4 regions of the Paenibacillus sp. PSB04 genome follow, and region 3 is predicted to be linked to each of the others. Evidence: a T-box and tRNA genes for the amino acid it is inferred to sense, from the RefSeq annotation. Region 3 holds a T-box; the other regions hold tRNA genes.
The links. The T-box of region 3 lies ahead of argS (arginine--tRNA ligase). A T-box ahead of a tRNA ligase gene usually reads a tRNA of that ligase, here a tRNA-Arg.
Positions count from the first base shown of each region.

Region 1: it encodes a tRNA-Arg, which carries the amino acid that the T-box ahead of argS (arginine--tRNA ligase) is inferred to sense. The anticodon was not compared.
Region 2: it encodes a tRNA-Arg, which carries the amino acid that the T-box ahead of argS (arginine--tRNA ligase) is inferred to sense. The anticodon was not compared.
Region 4: it encodes a tRNA-Arg, which carries the amino acid that the T-box ahead of argS (arginine--tRNA ligase) is inferred to sense. The anticodon was not compared.

Region 1 covers NZ_CP081301.1:3,268,234-3,273,062, forward strand. Annotated here, with positions in the region: gene asnB (asparagine synthase (glutamine-hydrolyzing)) at 1-1,238, opposite strand, end outside; gene K2F33_RS15050 (hypothetical protein) at 1,506-1,820, shown strand; gene K2F33_RS15055 (hypothetical protein) at 1,857-2,204, shown strand; gene K2F33_RS15060 (magnetosome magnetite crystal formation protein family) at 2,485-2,778, opposite strand; tRNA gene K2F33_RS15065 (tRNA-Arg) at 2,919-2,992, shown strand; gene K2F33_RS15070 (hypothetical protein) at 3,066-3,530, shown strand; gene K2F33_RS15075 (MraY family glycosyltransferase) at 3,697-4,689, opposite strand.
Region 2 covers NZ_CP081301.1:3,301,708-3,306,536, forward strand. Annotated here, with positions in the region: gene K2F33_RS15195 (helix-turn-helix domain-containing protein) at 1-724, opposite strand, end outside; gene K2F33_RS15200 (sugar phosphate isomerase/epimerase family protein) at 863-1,636, shown strand; gene K2F33_RS15205 (Gfo/Idh/MocA family protein) at 1,678-2,697, shown strand; tRNA gene K2F33_RS15210 (tRNA-Arg) at 3,161-3,234, opposite strand; gene K2F33_RS15215 (hypothetical protein) at 3,495-4,436, shown strand; gene tig (trigger factor) at 4,578-4,829, shown strand, end outside.
Region 3 covers NZ_CP081301.1:6,190,292-6,195,120, reverse strand. Annotated here, with positions in the region: gene K2F33_RS28460 (OPT family oligopeptide transporter) at 1-1,140, shown strand, start outside; gene K2F33_RS28455 (PqqD family protein) at 1,145-1,543, shown strand; T-box leader at 1,627-1,877, shown strand; gene argS (arginine--tRNA ligase) at 1,937-3,637, shown strand; gene K2F33_RS28445 (ABC transporter ATP-binding protein) at 3,668-4,621, shown strand; gene K2F33_RS28440 (hypothetical protein) at 4,618-4,829, shown strand, end outside.
Region 4 covers NZ_CP081301.1:1,528,309-1,533,137, reverse strand. Annotated here, with positions in the region: gene K2F33_RS07460 (phosphoglycerate kinase) at 1-410, opposite strand, end outside; gene gap (type I glyceraldehyde-3-phosphate dehydrogenase) at 607-1,617, opposite strand; gene K2F33_RS07450 (sugar-binding transcriptional regulator) at 1,697-2,734, opposite strand; tRNA gene K2F33_RS07445 (tRNA-Arg) at 2,975-3,049, shown strand; gene clpP (ATP-dependent Clp endopeptidase proteolytic subunit ClpP) at 3,258-3,854, shown strand; gene nrdI (class Ib ribonucleoside-diphosphate reductase assembly flavoprotein NrdI) at 4,280-4,639, shown strand; gene nrdE (class 1b ribonucleoside-diphosphate reductase subunit alpha) at 4,626-4,829, shown strand, end outside.

The DNA of each region.
Region 1 (4,829 bases), 2.9 Mb from region 3:
CTGGCCCTCATGTCGGGTGCGACCGACCAAGGGAACGTGCCGGAATTCAGCATTTCCTCGCGGTGAAACCAGGGATAGCCGCCGAAAATTTCGTCGGCCGCTTCGCCGGAGACGGCTACCGTAGCCCCTTTTTTGATCTCACGGCAAAATAAGTAGAGCGAGCCGTCTACGTCCGCCATGCCGGGCAGGTCCCGGGTCAGGGTGGAGGCGTTCAGCGATTCCACGAGCTCGGGGGTATCAAATTCGATGTAATGGTGCTGTGTCCCGAGTTCCTCCACCATCCGCTGGATAAACGGAGCGTCGGCTCCCGGCTGGAAGGCATGCGATTTGAAATGCTTCTCATTGCCGACGTAATCGACTGAATAGGTGTGGACCTGCCCTTGGTTGGTCCGGTTATAATACTGAACGGCAAGGGCCGTCAGGGCGCTGGAATCCAGCCCTCCGGACAGCAGCGTGCAGACCGGAACGTCCGAAACCAGCTGCCGCTCCAGCGTATCCTGCAGCAGCTCGCGCAGCTTGGCCGCTGTTTCCTCCACGCTGTCTTCGTGGATGTGGCTGTCCAGACGCCAATAGGCGTAACTGCGCAGCCCGTCGCGGCTGAAGATCATCGCGTGCCCTGCCCGCAGCTCCTTCATGTCTTTATAGACGCCCTGTCCCGGCGTCCGCGCCGGGCCGATAATGAACACTTCGGCGAGCCCTTCCGGGCCGACCACGGGCTCCATTTTGGGATGCTGCAGCAGCGCTTTGGGCTCAGAGCCGAATATTAAAGTGCCGTCGATGTAGGCGTAGAACAGGGGCTTAACGCCCAGGCGGTCCCGCGCCATAAACACCTGCTCCCGGACGCTGTCCCAGATGGCAAAGGCAAAAATGCCGTTGAACCGGTCCACGCAGGCCGGCCCCCACTCGATGTATGAAACCAAAAGAACTTCCGTATCGCAATGGGTCCGGAAGTGATGTCCTCTTTTGACCAATTCGCTCCGCAGCTCGGCCGCGTTATATAGCTCCCCGTTATAACAAATCGCATACACATCATCATCATCATGAACGATCATGGGCTGTGCGCCGTTTTCGGGGTCAATGATGCTCAGACGGCGGTGGCCGAAGGCGCATGGATTGGAGATCCATGTTCCCGAAGCGTCCGGTCCGCGATCCGACATCGTTTCAGTCATTTTGACAAGGATCTGCGAATCCTGGGTTAAGTCGCCGCTCCATTGTATAAAACCGGTTATTCCGCACATGATGGGTCATCCTCTCTTTGTCGTTTGTCCACTCGCTGTCCTTTCTGTTTGCCAAAGTGATACAGTTATATGCCGAATCGGGGCATAAAATGTCTGTCCTTTAACGAAAACTATAGGAAAGGCAGTGTAAGAAAAACGTGTCTGTCGACGTACTTCTACAGCAGGCAGGCCGCATTTAGCGGATGTTTTTCTTGCGATCATGGAATGGTTCAGCTCCGCTGAAAACTTATAAATTTCTATGATCTTCACAAAGGAGAGTAATGAGACATGGATAAGCAGCATTTTTATGTATCGGTACACGGCAGAAGCGTTCTTGCCGAACAAGGCGCCGCTCCTTATGAGCTGGTGATGTACTGCACGGTGGGGCAGGCCAGGGAAGTGCAGCAGATGATGGAGGATATGCAGGAGCATGCCGAAGACTCCTTCCTGGCCTATACGTTTCCATGGCCGGATACGCCGGAGGATGATGTCAATTCGCAGTACACGGAGAGCCTGAACAAGCTGTACCGGAAAATATACGAATACGGCACGGCAGAAACGCGCCAGCATCTGACGGAGAACAAAATGCTGGGTTATACTTGATTTCTGAATTCAAGCTGACCGGGAGAGGAGGAAAGCATGTATTATATTAAGGATGCCAAGGTGCGGCGGATGACGGAACTGGACGGGATACGCTGCGCCGAAATCGGCGTGCTGCCAGGGGCGGTTGACGATCCCGCGCTTTTGGCTTATGTGGCCGAGCAGACGCCGGACTGCTACGACCTGATCAGGCTGATCCGCAACGATGCCGACACAGAGCTAGACTGGTACGACAACAGTATGCATCAGGCGTATACCGATGTGACGATGCAGGCGTTTGAAGGCAGCTTTTTTCTGACGGCCGACGAGGAGCGGGATCTGTTCCTGCGCGATCTGATCTCTTTTGGGAACGTAGAGGAGGATCTACGGAGCAGGTTCGCAAAGTAAACGCAGCCATAATTTAAGAAACATAGCCGGCAGACTCCCGCCCCATACTATGGTTTAGGGGAGGTGAGCTAAATGGCGGACTTCACGAACAAAAAAGGCAAGAGAAGCAAGTACGCCCGACAAAACGCTTTTGCGGGTGGAGTGACGAGCAGAAATTCGAGAAATTTGGCTGTGCCCCATAACCCAAGACGTTTTGGCAACCAGTAACCTCCTTGAACCATGAACAAACCTCCGGGGATATCCCTGGAGGTTTGTTCAGCTGTTCTTTGCTGTTCACGCTTCACGCATATTCGCGAAGCACCTGAATGCCTTTCACGATGTTGTAGACGAACGTGCCGAAGTAAATAACGCAGAACAGCAGGATATATCCCAAGATCGAGCCGGCATGGTGGGCTGCCAAAGTAAAAAACAGCAGCGGTACGGCCGCAATGAATGGCAGCAGATGCGAGAGCAGCGCTCGCTTGGCATGCCTGGCGACGTATTCGTCCCGGACGGCGATCCATACGATCACCGGCAGGATAAATGGGGCGAAAAATATGCTGAAGTAGGAAAGTGAAGATAACAACTGTCGCATGGAAATGCTCCTTTACAACTTATTTTGTTAAGTTATTACCCATAGTATTTCCCGCCAATCGGCTTTGTCATTTTCCTCTTGAAAAATTGGCTAAATGCGGTATAATAAATAACGCATTCGCTTTTTTTATTACATAACAAGTCCCAGTAGCTCAGCTGGATAGAGCAACGGCCTTCTAAGCCGTCGGTCGGGGGTTCGAATCCCTCCTGGGACGTACAAGGAAAGCCCTCACTCGAGGGCTTTTTCTTTAGATATAAGCAAGTGGAGCGAGAAGGGAGAGAGACCGGATGAATCAGGATATTAAAGTATCACAGTGGACCGCAATTCTGATCGAGCAGGCGAAGCGGGCCGGACTGTCTGCGGCCGCCATCGCTGAAGCTGTCCATCAAAAGGACGCTGAGCCGTTTATCCAGGCAGGGCTCGAGGGCGAGCGTTATGTCAACCTGTTCGGCTACTCGGAGGAACACGGGGAGCCGCTGGCCCAGGCGGCAACGGAAGGCTACCGTATGACGTTTAACACGCGGAACGGGCTGAAAAACTGGCTGGTGCAGCGTTTTGGCCTGGATGAGGAAAAGGACTTTGAGGTTGGCGAGGGCGTGATTCACGGGCTGCGGCTCAGCTTGGAGCAGCTGGCTGCATTGCAAAAAGCACTGGCCGTAAATTGGGTAATTGCCGGATCGCGCGACCTTCCGGGCGGCATGGTGGAGCTGGATTTGTCCATTCGTGCCCTTCAATCCGCTTCTCAAGCCTAATTCGATCTAAATAGGGTATGCCGGTTAGCCATAATAAAAGGGGCTGTCCCATGCTGTCGTGTCATGCACGACGGTGGGCAGCCCCTTTGTCATTGAGTTTCAATCGCTCCCATCGAACGATTCCTGCTTACTTCCTTGTTAACCACGCCTAGCCGGAAGGTCCACGCTAACTGATCAACATCAGGATGATCGAGGACAATGACAGGCAGGCACTGAGCAAATAGATGAACACGACCGCCTGCTTCGGGCTCAGCCCCCAGGACAGCAGCCGATAATGGAGCTGGCTTCGGTCGGCCTTGTACACCGGCTTGCCGTCCCGATACCGTTTGATTACAACGTAAATGTTATCGAAGATCGGCACGCCAAGCGCCAGCACAGGAACGAGAATGGAAATGACGGTCACCTGTTTAAAGGCTCCGTCCAGGGCGATGATACCGAGCATGAACCCGATAAACGTCGCGCCTGCATCCCCCATGTAAATTTTGGCGGGCGGCTTGTTGTATCTCAAATAACCGAGCGTCACCCCGACCAACAGCACCGCCATGATCGCGGAATGGGACTGGCCTTTGGCGATAGCAACGATAAACAGCGTCAAGGCCGAAATGGCGGCCACGCCTCCGGACAGCCCGTCCAGCCCGTCCATAAAATTAATGACCGTCGTGACGCCGAAGATCCACAGAATCGTCAGAATAAACTGCAGCCACTCCGGAAACACGACCATATGGCCGGCGAACGGAACGGTGATCCCTTCGAATGAGATCCCTGAATAATAGACGATCACCGCAGCGCCTACCTGCACGAGCGTTTTGGGCAGAGCGGCAAAATCCTTGCCTTTCGTCTTGTACCAGTCATCGATCATGCCGATGCCGAGGATGAGCAGCGAGCCGGCCACAATGCCAGCCATTTCCTTGTCCCAGTGTCCGGTGAGAACGATGTAGGGAACCATGAAGCCGAGAAAGATGGCGATGCTTGCCAAATGCGGTACGGGTTCCTTATGTATTTTGCGATGGGTGGGCCGGTCGACGAAATCAACCCGGATCGCGAGCTTCCTTAAAGGAGGGATCAAAGCCAAAACGATAACAAGCGACACAATAAATCCAATTACATACACAATGGTCAGGCCTCCAATACTTAGCTTTGCAATTTGCTGTCGTTTCATTCAAAGTCTCTGGTTGGTTTTCGGATAGGGTTAAATAGATTGAACTAAAGTTTTTTATCGAAATAGTTGGTAAAGCGGCTCAATTAGGCGTTTATTTCTTTAGTTCATTTTACATAGATGTAGCATTTGTATTTTTAACT
Region 2 (4,829 bases), 2.9 Mb from region 3:
AAGAGTAGCTGGCAAAACCGCAGGTTTCAGCGATCTCCTCCTGGGTCATGGTGCTGTATTTCATCCGTTCGATGGCGGCGTTCAGCCGGATTTCCAAGGCGTATTGGATCATCGTTTTGCCGTACTGCTCCTTGAAGATTTTGACGGCTCTGGACAGGCTCAGGCCAACATGGGCGGCGGCTTCCTCCAATTTAAAGGTAACGGTGGCATGCTCCTCGACGAAACGCTTCAGCCTAAGCGCGGTATAAGCGGTGCGGTTCGCCGGCTTCGTCTCCGTGATGGCCCGGTCCAGGCAAAGGCACAAGCTTCGCAGCAGGTAACCGGTGAGCTCCACGTTCTCCCCCTCCAGGCCGCGCCTTTTTTCTAGCAGCAGCTGCCTCCACAGACCGAGTAGGCGATCGTCGCTGCCAATCCGGCTGACAACCGGCCGGCTCATCCGGCTCCACCAGGCATCGATCCAGCCGCCTTCGCAAAACAGAAAATAATCCCCGCTCGAGACGCGTCCCCCGCCGGCATCTTCATGCACCATAAGCTCGTATTCGTCTCCCGGTTTCAGCAGCAGCAGGTCCCCGCCTTGGACATGGTAATCGGTACCGTTGCAGAATACGGTGCAGGATCCTTCCGTCTGCAGCCGGAACAAATAGGTCGTCAAGCCCGCGCGGTGGCTGTTGCTGAACTGCTGGAAATGGTAGGAGTAATCGCAAATCAGCAGTCTGGCTTCCATCATGTACTCCCCTTTCTCAAAAAAACAAGCAAATAGTTCATGTTGCAATCATATTGTTTATGTTCATTTTAGCTTACTTGCATGTATGATAGTAGCAGATAGAGCAATCATTTTATTGGGAAACGAGGTGCCCTTTTTATGAAAAAATTGAACATTGGCTTGCAATTGTATACGCTTCGTGATGAAACGGCTAAGGATTTCCGAGGAACGCTTCGCAAAGTGGCTGAGCTTGGGTACGAAGGTGTGGAGTTTGCCGGATACGGTGACATTCCTGCTGAAGAAATGAAAACGCTTCTTCAAGAGCTTGGTCTTCAAGCGATCGGCGCTCATGTGGGCTTGCATCTGCTTCGGGCCGACCTGCAGAAAGAGATCGATTACCTGAAAACGATCGGCGCGACAACGATGATGTGTCCTTACGTTGCACCGGAAGACCGGGAGAATATCGAGCAGTGGAAGGAACTGTTTGCTTTCCTGGAGGAAGTGGGTACTGAGGCGCGCAAACAAGGATTGACCTTCGGTTATCACAACCACGATTTTGAATTCGCGGACAAGATTGACGGCGAGTTTGTATTCGACGCTATGTATTCCTCCACTTCTCCTGAAGCTGTTCAAGTGGAAATGGACGTATGCTGGGTACAGTTTGCCGGACAGGATCCGCTCACCTATATCCCGAAATATGCCGGACGACTGCCGCTCCTTCACCTGAAGGACTTCAGCAGGGATGCCGATGGCAACATGAAGACGCTTGAGCTTGGTCAAGGGGACGTGAATTTGCCGGGCGTCATTCAGGCCGCTTCCGATGCTGGTACGCAGTGGCTGATCGTCGAGCAGGACGTGTGCCAGAATCCTCCGCTGCAAAGCGTGGAGAACAGCATGAACTGGCTGAAACAGAACTACTTGAACCAATTTTAATGTGATTGAGATTAGAGCTGAAGAAAGGGAGATTTATATCCATGAGTAAAATTAGAGTAGCGGTTTTCGGCTGCGGCGCCATCGCCCAGCGCAGACATATTCCTGAATACGCAGCGAACCCGAATGTGGAGCTGGTTGCTTTTGCGGATCCGCTCAAGGAGCGCGCTGAAGAGGTGGCGGCACAATATGGTGCCAAAGCATACACCGACTACAAGGAACTGCTGAAGAACGAGAAGCTTGACGCAGTCAGCGTATGTACACCGAACTACCTTCACGCTTCGATGAGCATCGATGCAGCGAATGCTGGGCTGCACGTCCTGGTGGAAAAGCCGATGGCAACCACGAAGGAAGAAGGGGAGCAGATGATCGAAGCGGCCCGCAAAAACGGCGTCTTCCTGATGGTGGGCCACAATCAGCGCCTCATGCCTCCGCACGTGAAGGCCAAAGAAATTCTGGATTCCGGCAAGCTCGGCAGAGTGCTGACGTTCCGCACGTCTTTCGGCCACGGTGGTCCGGAAAGCTGGAGTGTCGACGGACGCGACAGCTGGTTCTTCCGCAAGGATGAAGCGATCATGGGCGCTATGGGCGACCTTGGCGTACACAAATCCGACTTCATCCGCTATTTGCTGAACGATGAAATCGTGGAAGTCGCCGGCTTTATCGGTACCGTACATAAAGAAGGTACGGACGTGGACGACAATGCGACCTGCATCGTGCGCATGAAGAGCGGAGCTGTGGGCACGCTGATGGCGAGCTGGACGCACTACCGTTCCGGCGACAACGGTACGGTGCTCTGGTGCGAAAACGGCTGCATGAAGATCGGAACCGTTGAAGGCGACGAGGTTATCGTCGAGCTGACCAACGGCACTGTGGAAACGTACAAGGTCGGCGCCATGGCGACGAACGAAAAGCAAGTACCGAGCGGCGTCATCGACGCGTTCGTGGAATCGATCCTGACCAACACGCCGCCGCAAATTTCCGGCGAAGAAGGTCTGCGCTCCCTGAACGTCATCCTGGGCGCGTTTGAATCGCAGGACACAGGTAAAATCGTTAAGCTGTAACAAGCATCGGATAGAGAGGACCTTGGGGTAACCCTGGGGTCCTCTTTTTTGTGTTTAGATGAGCGAATGGGTGGCGAAGGTTATGGAAGAGGAAATTCTCGGTACGTATGCTCCGACGAACCCCTGGAAGGGTTCTCATAACCCCTTCTGGAACTAAAAAAGCTCTCCAATAAGGAGAGCTTCCAAACATCCCAGTTCGGGATACCGCCCTGACGGGCGGACTGCGAAGCGGATGCTATCGAAGCTTATGCTCCGACGAACCCCTATTGGGGTTCTCAATTCCCTCCTGGAACTAAAAAAGCTCTCCTATAAGGAGAGCTTTCTTACGTCCCAGCTCGGGATACCGCCCTATCGGGCGGACTGCGAAGCGGATGCTATCGAAGCTTATGCTCCGACGAACCCCCTATTGGGGTTCTCATCCCTATGGACGCAAAAACACCACTCTTAGAGTGGTGTCATTTTACGTCCCAGGAGGGATTCGAACCCCCGACCGACGGCTTAGAAGGCCGTTGCTCTATCCAGCTGAGCTACTGGGACATGAAAAATTCAAGCAAGAAAGATCATAACATATATTTGCGATAACATCAACATGTTTTTCTTTCCTTTCTCATAGTCCTCCTCATCTGTTCTCAGGGCAAGAGAAAAAAGTTGTTTCAATCCCCGTTTATATTATTAATGGTTTCTATACGTTTTTCATAGAACGAATGGATTCCCCGTCCATTCACATGTTTTTTTTCAAGTTGAAAGAGGTATGCTATAATCAACAATTATTTGCACAAGCACGGGGAAAGGAGGGAATACATATTAAAGAACATATTTCCCCAGCGAAGGACAACGTCATTCTTTTTCCAAAGACGCTCGACTTCTATCAGATTCAGCTGACCGTCATGCTGGAAAATGAACGGTACGGGGAAGCGATGGAGCTTTTGCGTTTCCTGCTGCAGTGCCAAGGGCAGGATGAGAGGCATTATGAAGAATGGCAGGCGCTTCTGGAATGGCTGGAAGCCGCTTTTCCACAATATATGAATCACGGCGGCGGGCAGGGCGCAGGCTTGGACTCTGATGAGCATGAGGAGGAGCCCGACGAGGAAGAAATGAAACGGCAGAACGTGCGGGCCAAGCTGGCCGAAGACCAGCATTACGCCGACAAGCTGCTGCACACCGCCATGGAAGAGCCTTTATCGGAGCAGACCATGCTCGCTCTCGAGCAGCTGTCCTATCTGGAAGGCTCGGATATCGACGACAAGCTGGTGGGGTGGCTGATGCAGGCTCGCCTTCATCCGCTGCTGCAGTTCAGGGTGCTTCAAACGCTGCGCAAGCGCGGTATGCAGGGCACGGTACAGTTTAAGCGCGGACAGGAGCAGGTAAGCGTCGATATGGAGACGGTGCCTTTAACGCCGGAGGAGTTTCCGCCGCAGGTGGCAATGGTAACGGAGCGCGTGGCTGCGCAGACCGAAGTGCAGGAGCCGACGCTGTATTATTTTGCCCAGGAGCTGTGGTCGCAGTTTATTATGGCGATCTATGGAACGGAGGATTACCGGTCGATTCTTGACGAGGACGACACGACGATCGACATCTGGGCGGCTGCCCTGCATCAGATCGTCACTGAGAGCCTGACAGGCAGCCGCAACGAGGAGGAGTCCCGGGCGATGTATGGGATCACGGACACGATGCGCTTCCGTTTTGAGCAGGCTTATCGAAGCTTCAGGCAGTTCGTGTCGGCCGGCATGCAGGAGTAGGCGATCGGAAACGTTTACCTGAAGAGTTGCCAAGGGCTTGCCCTTGAAAAACACGGCAATGTTGTTTATACTATAATGGTTATTCTGTGCGTGCTGATAACTTAAGTACATGTGAATTATTTTTGGAGGGGAAAGCATAAAATGAAAGCAACCTGGGAAAAAATAGAGAAGAACCTTGGCGTTCTTGAAGTTGAAGTGGAAGCAGACCGCGTAGCTGCAGCCCTCGACAAAGCTTTTAATAAAGTAGCAAAAAAGGCTAACGTGCCTGGTTTCCGTAAAGGTAAAGTGCCTCGGCCGATCTTCGAAGCCCGTTATGGCGTCGAAGCTCTGTATCAAGACGCAATCGACATTTTGCTTCCTGAAGTATACACAGAAGCTGTCGACCAAACCGAC
Region 3 (4,829 bases):
CCGGCCGAAGCACCGATTCCGCAGCTGGACGCCTGGGGCATCTGGGAAGGCTACATCCGCTACATTGGCGCGGGCGCTGTGGCGGCAGGGGGATTGATTACGCTGGTCAAAACCCTGCCCATGCTGTTCAGTTCGCTGGCGGCGACTTTGTCCGGCTTGAGCAAACGAAACGAGCAGAAGGTGACGCTGGACCGCACCCAGTTTGACATTCCCGGCTTTTGGGTGACGATCATGATTGCACTTCTTGTCATTATCATCGCGTTTGCCCCGCTGACCGACGTGGGGATCATTGGCGCGATAGCCATCGCCATTTTCGGCTTTTTGTTCGTAACGGTCGCTTCCCGGATTGTCGGCCTGGTAGGCAGCTCCTCCTCACCGGTGTCCGGCATGACGATTGCGACGCTGCTCATCGTAACGTTTATTTTTAAAATGACCGGGTTATCAGGTATGGGCGGGATGATCGCCGCACTGACGGTTGGAGCGATCGTCTGCGTCGCGTTGGCTGTGGCTGGGGACATTTCCCAGGATTTGAAAACAGGTTACCTGGTGGGCGGGACGCCTTGGAAGCAGCAGGTGGCGATGATGATCGGCGTACTCGTATCCGGTCTGGTGATCGGCTTCATTCTGTCGGTACTGAACGAAAGCTACGGACTCGGATCCGAGCAGCTTCCTGCGCCGAAGGCCGTATTGATGCGGCTGATTGTGGAAGGGATCATGTCGAACAATTTGCCGTGGGAGCTGATTTTTATCGGTGCGGCTTCGGCGGTTGTGTTCGAGTTCTTGGGTCTCAACTCGCTGACCGTAGCGGTCGGCATCTACCTGCCGATTCATGTTAGCACCCCGATCATGGTCGGCGGTATCGTTCGCTGGTTTGTGGAATGGCGATCACGGAAGGACGCCGGATTGCTCAAAGCTAGGGTGGAAACGGGGACGCTGCTGGCTTCGGGCCTGATCGCCGGAGAATCGCTGATCGGGGTGATCATTGCGATCCTGATCTGGCTCGGCGTTCCGATTCCGGGAGACGTTCTGGTCTCCAGCAATGTGCTTCCGCTGGTCATTTTCCTGCTTGTCGTTGTGATGCTGGCCTGGATCTCTCTCCGGCAAAAGAAAGAGTCCGTCGTGACGAAGCGGGAGGTGTAGCAACATGCTGGGCTACCGGAAACAGCGGAAGGACGCCGCGGAAATACCGATCAACTTGCTGGATTTGGTTCCGGTGCTGCATTCGAAGGTGACGGCAGAAAAGAACGAAGGGATCGTGACGTTGTCCGTGCCGCGGGAGGGATGGCTGGCCCGCCAGTCGGTCAAATGGCTGAAGCAGCCGGCGGTCGTCCAAATCCGGCTGGATGCGCTGGGCAGTGAAGTGGCCGCCTGCTGCGACGGTTCCCACTCGGTGGCGGATATCGCAGGCAAGCTCCATGCCCGGTTCGGCGAGCAGGCGGAGCCGCTGCTGCCAAGGCTGGCCAAGTTTATCGAGCTGCTGGAAATGAACGATTTGGCCGTATGCCGACCCGGTGATTCCTGCCAACGGGCACAGGATGCATAAGAGGTAACCATGAACAGGCAATCCTGCGGCAGAAAATTGGGGTGTTGCATTCTTTGCTGTCCCCCGTGTATACTATTGAAAATTGAACGTCATGGAACGGGAGAGTAGTGAAGCGTCAGGGCATCAAGCGAGCCGGGGATGGTGGAAGCCGGTATGCCGCGCCTTCATGAAGCGCACCCGGGAGATGGCCTTTTGAACGATAACCGCATGATGGGTGCGGAGTAGAGAGGTCCGGTTAGCCGCCGTTACAGGCTTCAAGGGAAACGGATGCCGTGCTGGCGCATGGACCGTTTACTTAGAGTGGTACCGCGGGAATTCAGCTCTCGTCTCTATATTAGAGACGGGGGCTTTTTAATTTTTGATAGGCGTTACGATATGGAAAGGATGATTGTTATGTTACAGGAATGGATCGCGTCGGCGCTCGAGCCGCACGTGCCGTGGACGAAGCAGCAAATGGTGGATCTGCTGGAAATCCCGCCGCAGCCGCAGATGGGGGATGTCGCTTTCCCATGCTTTACGCTGGCCAAAACGTTTAAAAAATCGCCTGCGGACATCGCCAAAGAGCTGGCTTCCCAATTTGACGGGCGAGACGGAATACAGGCGGAGGCCGCCGGCCCTTATGTCAACTTCAGGCTGGACCGGAAGCGCTACGAGCAGCAAATCATGGACGAGTTAACGGCGTCGGATCAGAGACCGAACCTGGGAAAAGGAGAAAAAGTGCTCATCGACATGTCCTCGCCGAACATCGCGAAGCCGATGGGCATCGGGCATCTGCGCTCCACCATGATCGGTGCCGCCCTGTACAACATGTACAAATTGGCGGGGTACGACGTGGCCAGCATCAACCATCTGGGAGACTGGGGCACGCAGTTCGGCAAGCAAATCGCCGCATACAAACGCTGGGGGAACGATGAAGCTATTGCTGCCAATCCGATCAAGGAATCGCTGAAGCTCTACGTTCAGTTTCATGAGGAAGCACCCCATGATGAGACGCTGGAGCCGGAGGCCAGGGACTGGTTCCGGAAGCTGGAATCCGGGGATGAGGAAGCTTACCGGCTCTGGAAATATTTCGTGGACGTCAGCTTGAAGGAGTTTCAGCGGATGTACGACCGCTTGGGCGTCAGCTTCGACTATACGCTCGGGGAAAGCTTTTACAACGATAAGATGGATGCCGTCGTGGATCAGCTGCGCGACCAGCATCTGCTCGAAGAGAGCGAGGGCGCGCTGGTCGTGCGCCTGGATGAAGAGGGGATGCCGCCTTGCCTGATCATCAAAACGGACGGAACGACCATCTACCCGACGCGTGACCTGGCAACCGCCCTTTACCGGCACGATGTCTTGAAAGGCGACAAGCTGCTGTATGTCGTGGGCGGCGAGCAGAGGCTGCACTTCCAGCAGGTATTTGCCGTGCTGCGCCGCATGGGAGCAGACTGGGTGGATCAATGCGAGCATGTGCCGTTTGGCCTGATGCGCTTTGAAGGAAAGAAAATGTCCACCCGCCGCGGCAAGATCGTCTATCTTGAGGAGGTACTGGATGAGGCGGTTGCCCGGGCATTGCAAATCATCGAAGAGAAAAACAGCAGCCTCGAACATAAGGAGGAGGTCGCGGAGGCGGTCGGCATCGGGGCGATTATTTTCGGGGACTTGAAAAACAACCGCCTGAACGAAGTGGATTTTTCCCTGGAGGAAGCGCTGAATTTCGACGGGGAGACAGGGCCGTATCTTCAGTACACGTATGCGCGTACCCAAAGCGTGCTGTCCAAAGGACGCGCGGCCGGGGAACCGGAGAGTGGAACGGCCTTGCCTGCTCAAGCGGCTAATGGCCAGCTCGGAGATTCCGGATGGGAACTGCTGAAGCTGCTGACCCGCTTCCCGGATCAGCTGGAGCGCGGAATCCAGAACAACGAGCCGTCGGTGATGGCGCGGTATGCGCTGGATGTAGCTCAAGCGTTCAACCATTTTTACAACAAGGAACGGATTGTCACCGAGGACAGCAGCCTGAGGGAAGCGAGACTGAAGCTGACGGAGTTGACGGGCGCTTCATTAGCGAGAACGATGCATCTGCTCGGATTAAAAACGCCTCAGCGGATGTGACGCTATCTGTTGAACAGGGAGGAGAGTTGGTTGGCTGTACATCAGCAAGGAACCGGCCGGCGGAACACGCCGGCGGAGATCATCCTCCGGCTGGAGGATGTCAGCAAACGCTACGACCGCCGGGCAGTGATTGAGCATATGACGCTCGAGATCGCCAAAGGGGAGTGCACGGCGCTGGTCGGGAAAAACGGCTCGGGCAAAAGCACGCTGCTGCGCTTGCTGGCCGGATTATCCCGTCCTACCGAGGGAAGACGGCGAGTGGAGGACGTCCGAAGCCCCACGATTGGACTTGTCGCCGAGAAGTTTCCGGCGCTGCCGTTTACGCCGGGCGAGTTTTTGATGAGCATGGGCATTACGCGAGGGATGGACAAGCGGACCGTCCAGTCGGAAATATCCGAATGGCTCAAGAGACTGGGGATGGATTCGTACAGGGATGTTCGAATGAGCCATTTTTCGAAAGGCATGCTGCAGAAGATCAATCTGGTTCAGGCGGTGATGGGGAAACCAAGGCTTCTGCTGCTGGATGAGCCTTTGTCCGGGATCGACACCCCCACGCAGAAAGAGGTGGTCCGCCTGCTGATGGACATCAAGGGGATGGGGACCGCGATGGTCATGTCCGTCCATGAGCCGGAGCTGATCAACGAAATGGCCGATCGTATCGTACTGCTTGAGAACGGAAAGATCGTGAAGGAGGAACGCAGGTTCCGCATAGAAACGGTCCGGTATGCGACTATTCTTGTTCATGGAGATCCGCTGCGCGTCCGCCAGTCTTTAGAGGGGATCGGCGATAGGGAAGTGGCTTGGGTAAAAGAGGGGGCGGATTCCGAGATTCATGTAAGAACGGATTTAAGCGATCATGTGCTGCAGCGGATCCTTAACGGCGGCGGTCATATCGTATCCGTTTCGCAGCACGAACCGTCCGAAGTGGATCTAGGCGAGCTGCTCAAAACTGCGGCGGCTGCCTTAGAAGGTGGAACGCTATGATCCGTCTCGCTTCTTTTTTACTTGCCAGCTACATCCGGTCTTACCGATACTTTGCTCCTGTGGGGAGCATGCTGATTGCGATGATGCTTTTGTACTCCTACAAGCCGAACCCGGTGATGGACAGCTATGCGGTCACTTCCGCATTTCTGTTTGTCGGCGGGGCATGGTTGTCGTTCAGCTTCCTGAATCATGCGGGCGCCGTATTGGA
Region 4 (4,829 bases), 2.7 Mb from region 3:
AGCTCAGCGAACTGCTTCGCAAGTTCCGGATCGTTTTTCTCTTCGCCAGGGTAAAAGCGGACATTTTCAAGCAGCAGCACGTCGCCGTTGTTCAGCTTCTCCACTTGCGCTTTGACCGCGTCGCCAACCGCTTCGTCAGCCTTGGCAACCGATTTGCCGAGCAGCTCGGACAGGCGCTCTGCCGCAGGTGTCAGACGCATGGATTCTACCACTTCGCCTTTCGGGCGTCCCATGTGGCTGGCCAGAATCACTTTCGCGCCATGCTCGATCAGGTAGTTGATCGTTGGCAGCGTTTCACGGATCCGTGTATCGTCAGTAATTTTGCCGTCTTCCAATGGCACGTTAAAATCAACGCGCACGAATACGCGCTTGCCGTTTACTTCTACATCACGTACAGACTTCTTGTTCATCGTATTGTTTCCCTCCGCACCCATATTTTTAACGGGACAGTCTCCTCAGCCCCGTGGTTCAGCATGTTAGGACATTTATCTTGCAATTATAGAATGGCTCAGCCCCGCTGAAAATTTATGCATTCTATATTTTAAAGAGCGGAAACATAGGATGCCTGTTTCCGCTCGGGATGTTTTCGCTATGGGATGGCCGATATTACTTAGCGATCTTAGCGAAGTATGCCAATGTGCGAACCAATTGGGAAGTGTAAGACATTTCGTTGTCGTACCAAGCAACGGTTTTAACCAGCTGTTGGTCGCCAACAGTCAACACTTTCGTTTGAGTAGCGTCGAAGAGCGAACCGAACGTGATGCCTTTGATGTCGGAAGATACGATTTCGTCTTCAGTGTAGCCGTAAGTTTCTGGATCGGAAGCTTCTTTCATTGCTGCGTTTACTTCGTCAGCCGTTACTTTGGTGTTCAGAACTGTAACGAGCTCAGTCAGGGAACCTGTTGGTACAGGTACGCGTTGAGCGGCACCGTCCAGTTTGCCTTGCAGTTCTGGAAGAACCAGACCAATCGCTTTTGCAGCGCCAGTGGAGTTAGGAATGATGTTTTCTGCAGCTGCACGCGCACGACGGAAGTCACCTTTTGGATGCGGAGCGTCCAGGGTGTTTTGGTCGCCAGTGTAAGCGTGGATCGTTGTCATCAAGCCTTGAACGATACCGAACTTGTCGTTCAGCGTTTTGGCCATAGGAGCCAGACAGTTCGTTGTGCAAGATGCGCCGGAGATAACTGTCTCAGTTCCGTCCAGTGTCTCATGGTTAACGTTGTATACGATCGTCTTCATGTCGCCTGTAGCCGGAGCGGAGATTACAACTTTCTTAGCGCCGCCTTTCAGGTGTTTCTCAGCAGCTTCTTTCGTTGTGAAGAAGCCTGTGCACTCGAGAACGATGTCTACGCCAAGATCGCCCCAAGGAAGTTCTTCAGGGTTACGGTTCGCCAGAACCTTAACTTCTTTGCCGTTCACTTTGAAGAAGCCGTCGTGAACTTCGATGTCTCCGTTGAAAGTGCCTTGCGTTGTATCATATTTGAGCAGATGGGCCAACATCTTAGCGTCAGTAAGGTCGTTGATGGCTACAACTTCGATGCCTTCCACATTTTGAATACGGCGGAAAGCGAGTCGTCCGATACGTCCAAAACCGTTAATGCCTACTTTTACACTCATTGAATAGTCCTCCCAAAAGTTCGTATTTTATTTATTCAAAACAGGTAAATACCTGTCATGACATCAAAAGGAATGTTGTTTACTCGCTGCCAATTTCCCGGCAGATCTCGATAGCGGCCGCTTCGTCAACCACCAGAATGTCCTCGTGGCCGAACTTGAGCACCGCATGGATCGCTTTGGCCTTGCTTCGGCCGCCCGCAATGCCGATGACGGTCTCGGTCCGCATAATGTCCTCCAGCCGCAGCCCCAAAGTCATCATTTTATGAACGACAACGCCTTGTTCATTGAAATAGTAGCCAAAGGATTCGGCTACGGCTCCTTCCGACCGGATCTCCTCCACGGCGGCGGGATCCAGCCTTCTGCGGCGGGTCATCTCCATCGCGTCCCCGATGCCGTGCATGATGATGCGGCAGTGCCTGATCGCCTGCACGATCTCCTGGATGTTGCGGTCCTGCACCAGCGACTGATACGCTTCATCGCTCAGGAGGTCCGGCACATGCAGCAGCCGGTACTGCGCGCCGACGCGCTTGGCCATGGTGGATGCGATCGTATTCGCCTGAAACTCCACGCTTTCGCCAAGTCCGCCCCTAGCTGGCACGAACCAGCTGTTCTTCATCGGTACGGCCGCCTGCGGCGTCAACTGCTCCGCCACTTCGGCGAGCGTTGAGCCTCCAGTCACCGCTACGGTGTCCCCTTGGTTCATGACGCCAAGCAGCGCTTTGGCACCCGCGCGTCCCAAGTCACGCTTCGTGAGCGGCGACGATTCGCAATCCCCGGGCACGACCACGACTTTGCGCAAGCCGTACGTCTGGCGGATCTTCTCGCCAAGATCATTGAGTCCGAACAGCACTTTCACCATCGGCTCCATCTGTTCGAGCAGCTTGCTTCCCGCCTCACTGACCCTCATCCCAGAGCTCTCGATCTCAATCAGGCCCTGGGACTTGAGAAGATCCGTCTCGGCCCGCAGCACCCGCTCGGTCATATGCAGGGATGCAGCGAGCGTTCTCCGGCCGATCAGCTCCGACAGCATGATCTGATGAAGAATGGTATATCTGGTCTTGAGAACGTCCACGAGATCAGGCAGAAGCTGCTTTTGTATCTCTAATATATCCCGCATTTCTTTCCACTCCTGCAACTTCGCTTCCCTCTCTCCCCTGGCCCCAAAATGTCCCGGGTCAACGTTTTAAGTCCCACCACTATTCTACTCAATAATGGCGCTGGTTGCAAGTAGTCCACTGACTATAATTCACATCAGCCTTTCCTCCTATACAGCATTTTCCTGATTCAAAAATTTTAATAACTTAACCCTTGCATTTTGAGGCAAGCTATCATATAATAACTCTTGCTATTGAATTTTGCGCCCGTGGTCCAATGGATATGACGTAGGCCTCCGAAGCCTGAGATCGAGGTTCAATTCCTCGCGGGCGCGCCATTTTTCTTCAATAGAAGAGAACGCAGAACGGCAACCGTTCTACGTTATGTTTTTAACCAAACGTACCACAGCCAATCAGATGGCTATTTTTTTTACCTTGAGTTTGACTTTCTTTGACTTTTTGTTTGAAATTGTTTATCATGTGGTTAATACGGTAACAGTATGTATAGAATGACCTATTTTGAGCCAATTAAGGGAGGTTTTCCACGTGAGTTATATTCCTATGGTCGTCGAACAAAGCAACCGGGGTGAACGGGCTTACGACATCTATTCCCGTTTGCTGAAAGACCGCATCATTTTCCTGGGCACCGAAGTCAATGACGTGGTCGCCAATTCTATCATCGCCCAGCTGCTGTTCCTTGCAGCCGAAGATCCGGAGAAAGACATCCATTTGTACATTAACAGCCCCGGCGGATCCATTACGGCCGGTATGGCGATTTTCGATACAATGCAGTTCATCAAACCGGACGTATCTACAATCTGCGTAGGCTTGGCCGCTTCCATGGGCGCGTTCCTGCTGAACGCCGGCGCCAAGGGCAAACGCTTCGGCCTGCCGAACAGTGAGATCATGATCCACCAGCCGCTCGGGGGTGCGCAAGGCCAGGCTACGGATATCGAAATCCGCGCCCGCCGCATTCTGAAAATGCGCGACACCTTGAACCGCATCCTGTCCGAACGTACCGGACAGCCGCTGGAGCGCATCGAGAAAGACACCGACCGTGACTACTTCATGAGCGCAGCTGAAGCGCAGGAATACGGACTGATCGATAAAGTTCTGGAAAGCACTCCAATCCAAGGCGTGTAAATATTCGCGGCTTTGGAACCGAAGAAAAACAGGGAATCTCTCCGAATCGATCCGCTTACGGATCGCCGGGAGACTCCCTGTTTTTTTGTTTTTCAAGGCATCAAGCAGGCTGCAAGCGCACCCATGATCATGATTCTCATAGGCTTGACCACATCAATATATTGATGTATTATTCTTACTACATGCCAAATATCATCTACATATTGATTTCCATCGGCATAGTATATATAACATATTTTCCCTCTATCCCAGTCTATCGGTGTAGTTCTGGGATTAAGGGATTTCATGTTCAGCGAAGCTGAACCATTCTGTGATCACAAGAATAACGACCACGATATGTGGTGTGGTTATCTACAATGACGTCAATAGACGTTTTTTTTGCGCCCGTGACCACGGCAGAGAACATTATTCAGGAGTGAAGGATCATGCTAATCGTCTATGATTCCAAGACCGGCAATGTCAGACGCTTTGTCAACAAGCTGAACATGAGAGCCATTCCGATCGAAGAGCAGGAGCAGGTGAATGAGCCTTACGTGCTCGTAACGTATACAACGGGTTTTGGGCAGGTGCCCGAGAAAGTGTCCAACTTCCTGTCGAAGAACAACCGCATGCTTCGCGGCGTGTCGGCCAGCGGCAACCGGAACTGGGGGCCTCGTTTCGCCAAAAGCGCGGATACGATATCGGAGATGTACCATGTGCCGGTCATCACCAAGTTTGAGCTTTCGGGAACGATGCGGGATACGGAGATTTTCAAAGAGAGGGTGCGGAGCATTGAAGCATATTGAACTCAACAACGAAATTATGCAGCGCGGATCGGACGGTTACTTTCAATTGGAAAAGGACCGGGAGGCGGTTGCCGCCTTTATGGAGGAAGTGGAGCGCGATACGATGAAGTTCGGCTCCCTGCGCGAGAAGCTGGATTACCTGATCAGCAACGACTACTACGAGAACGTGTTTGAGCATTATACCTACGAC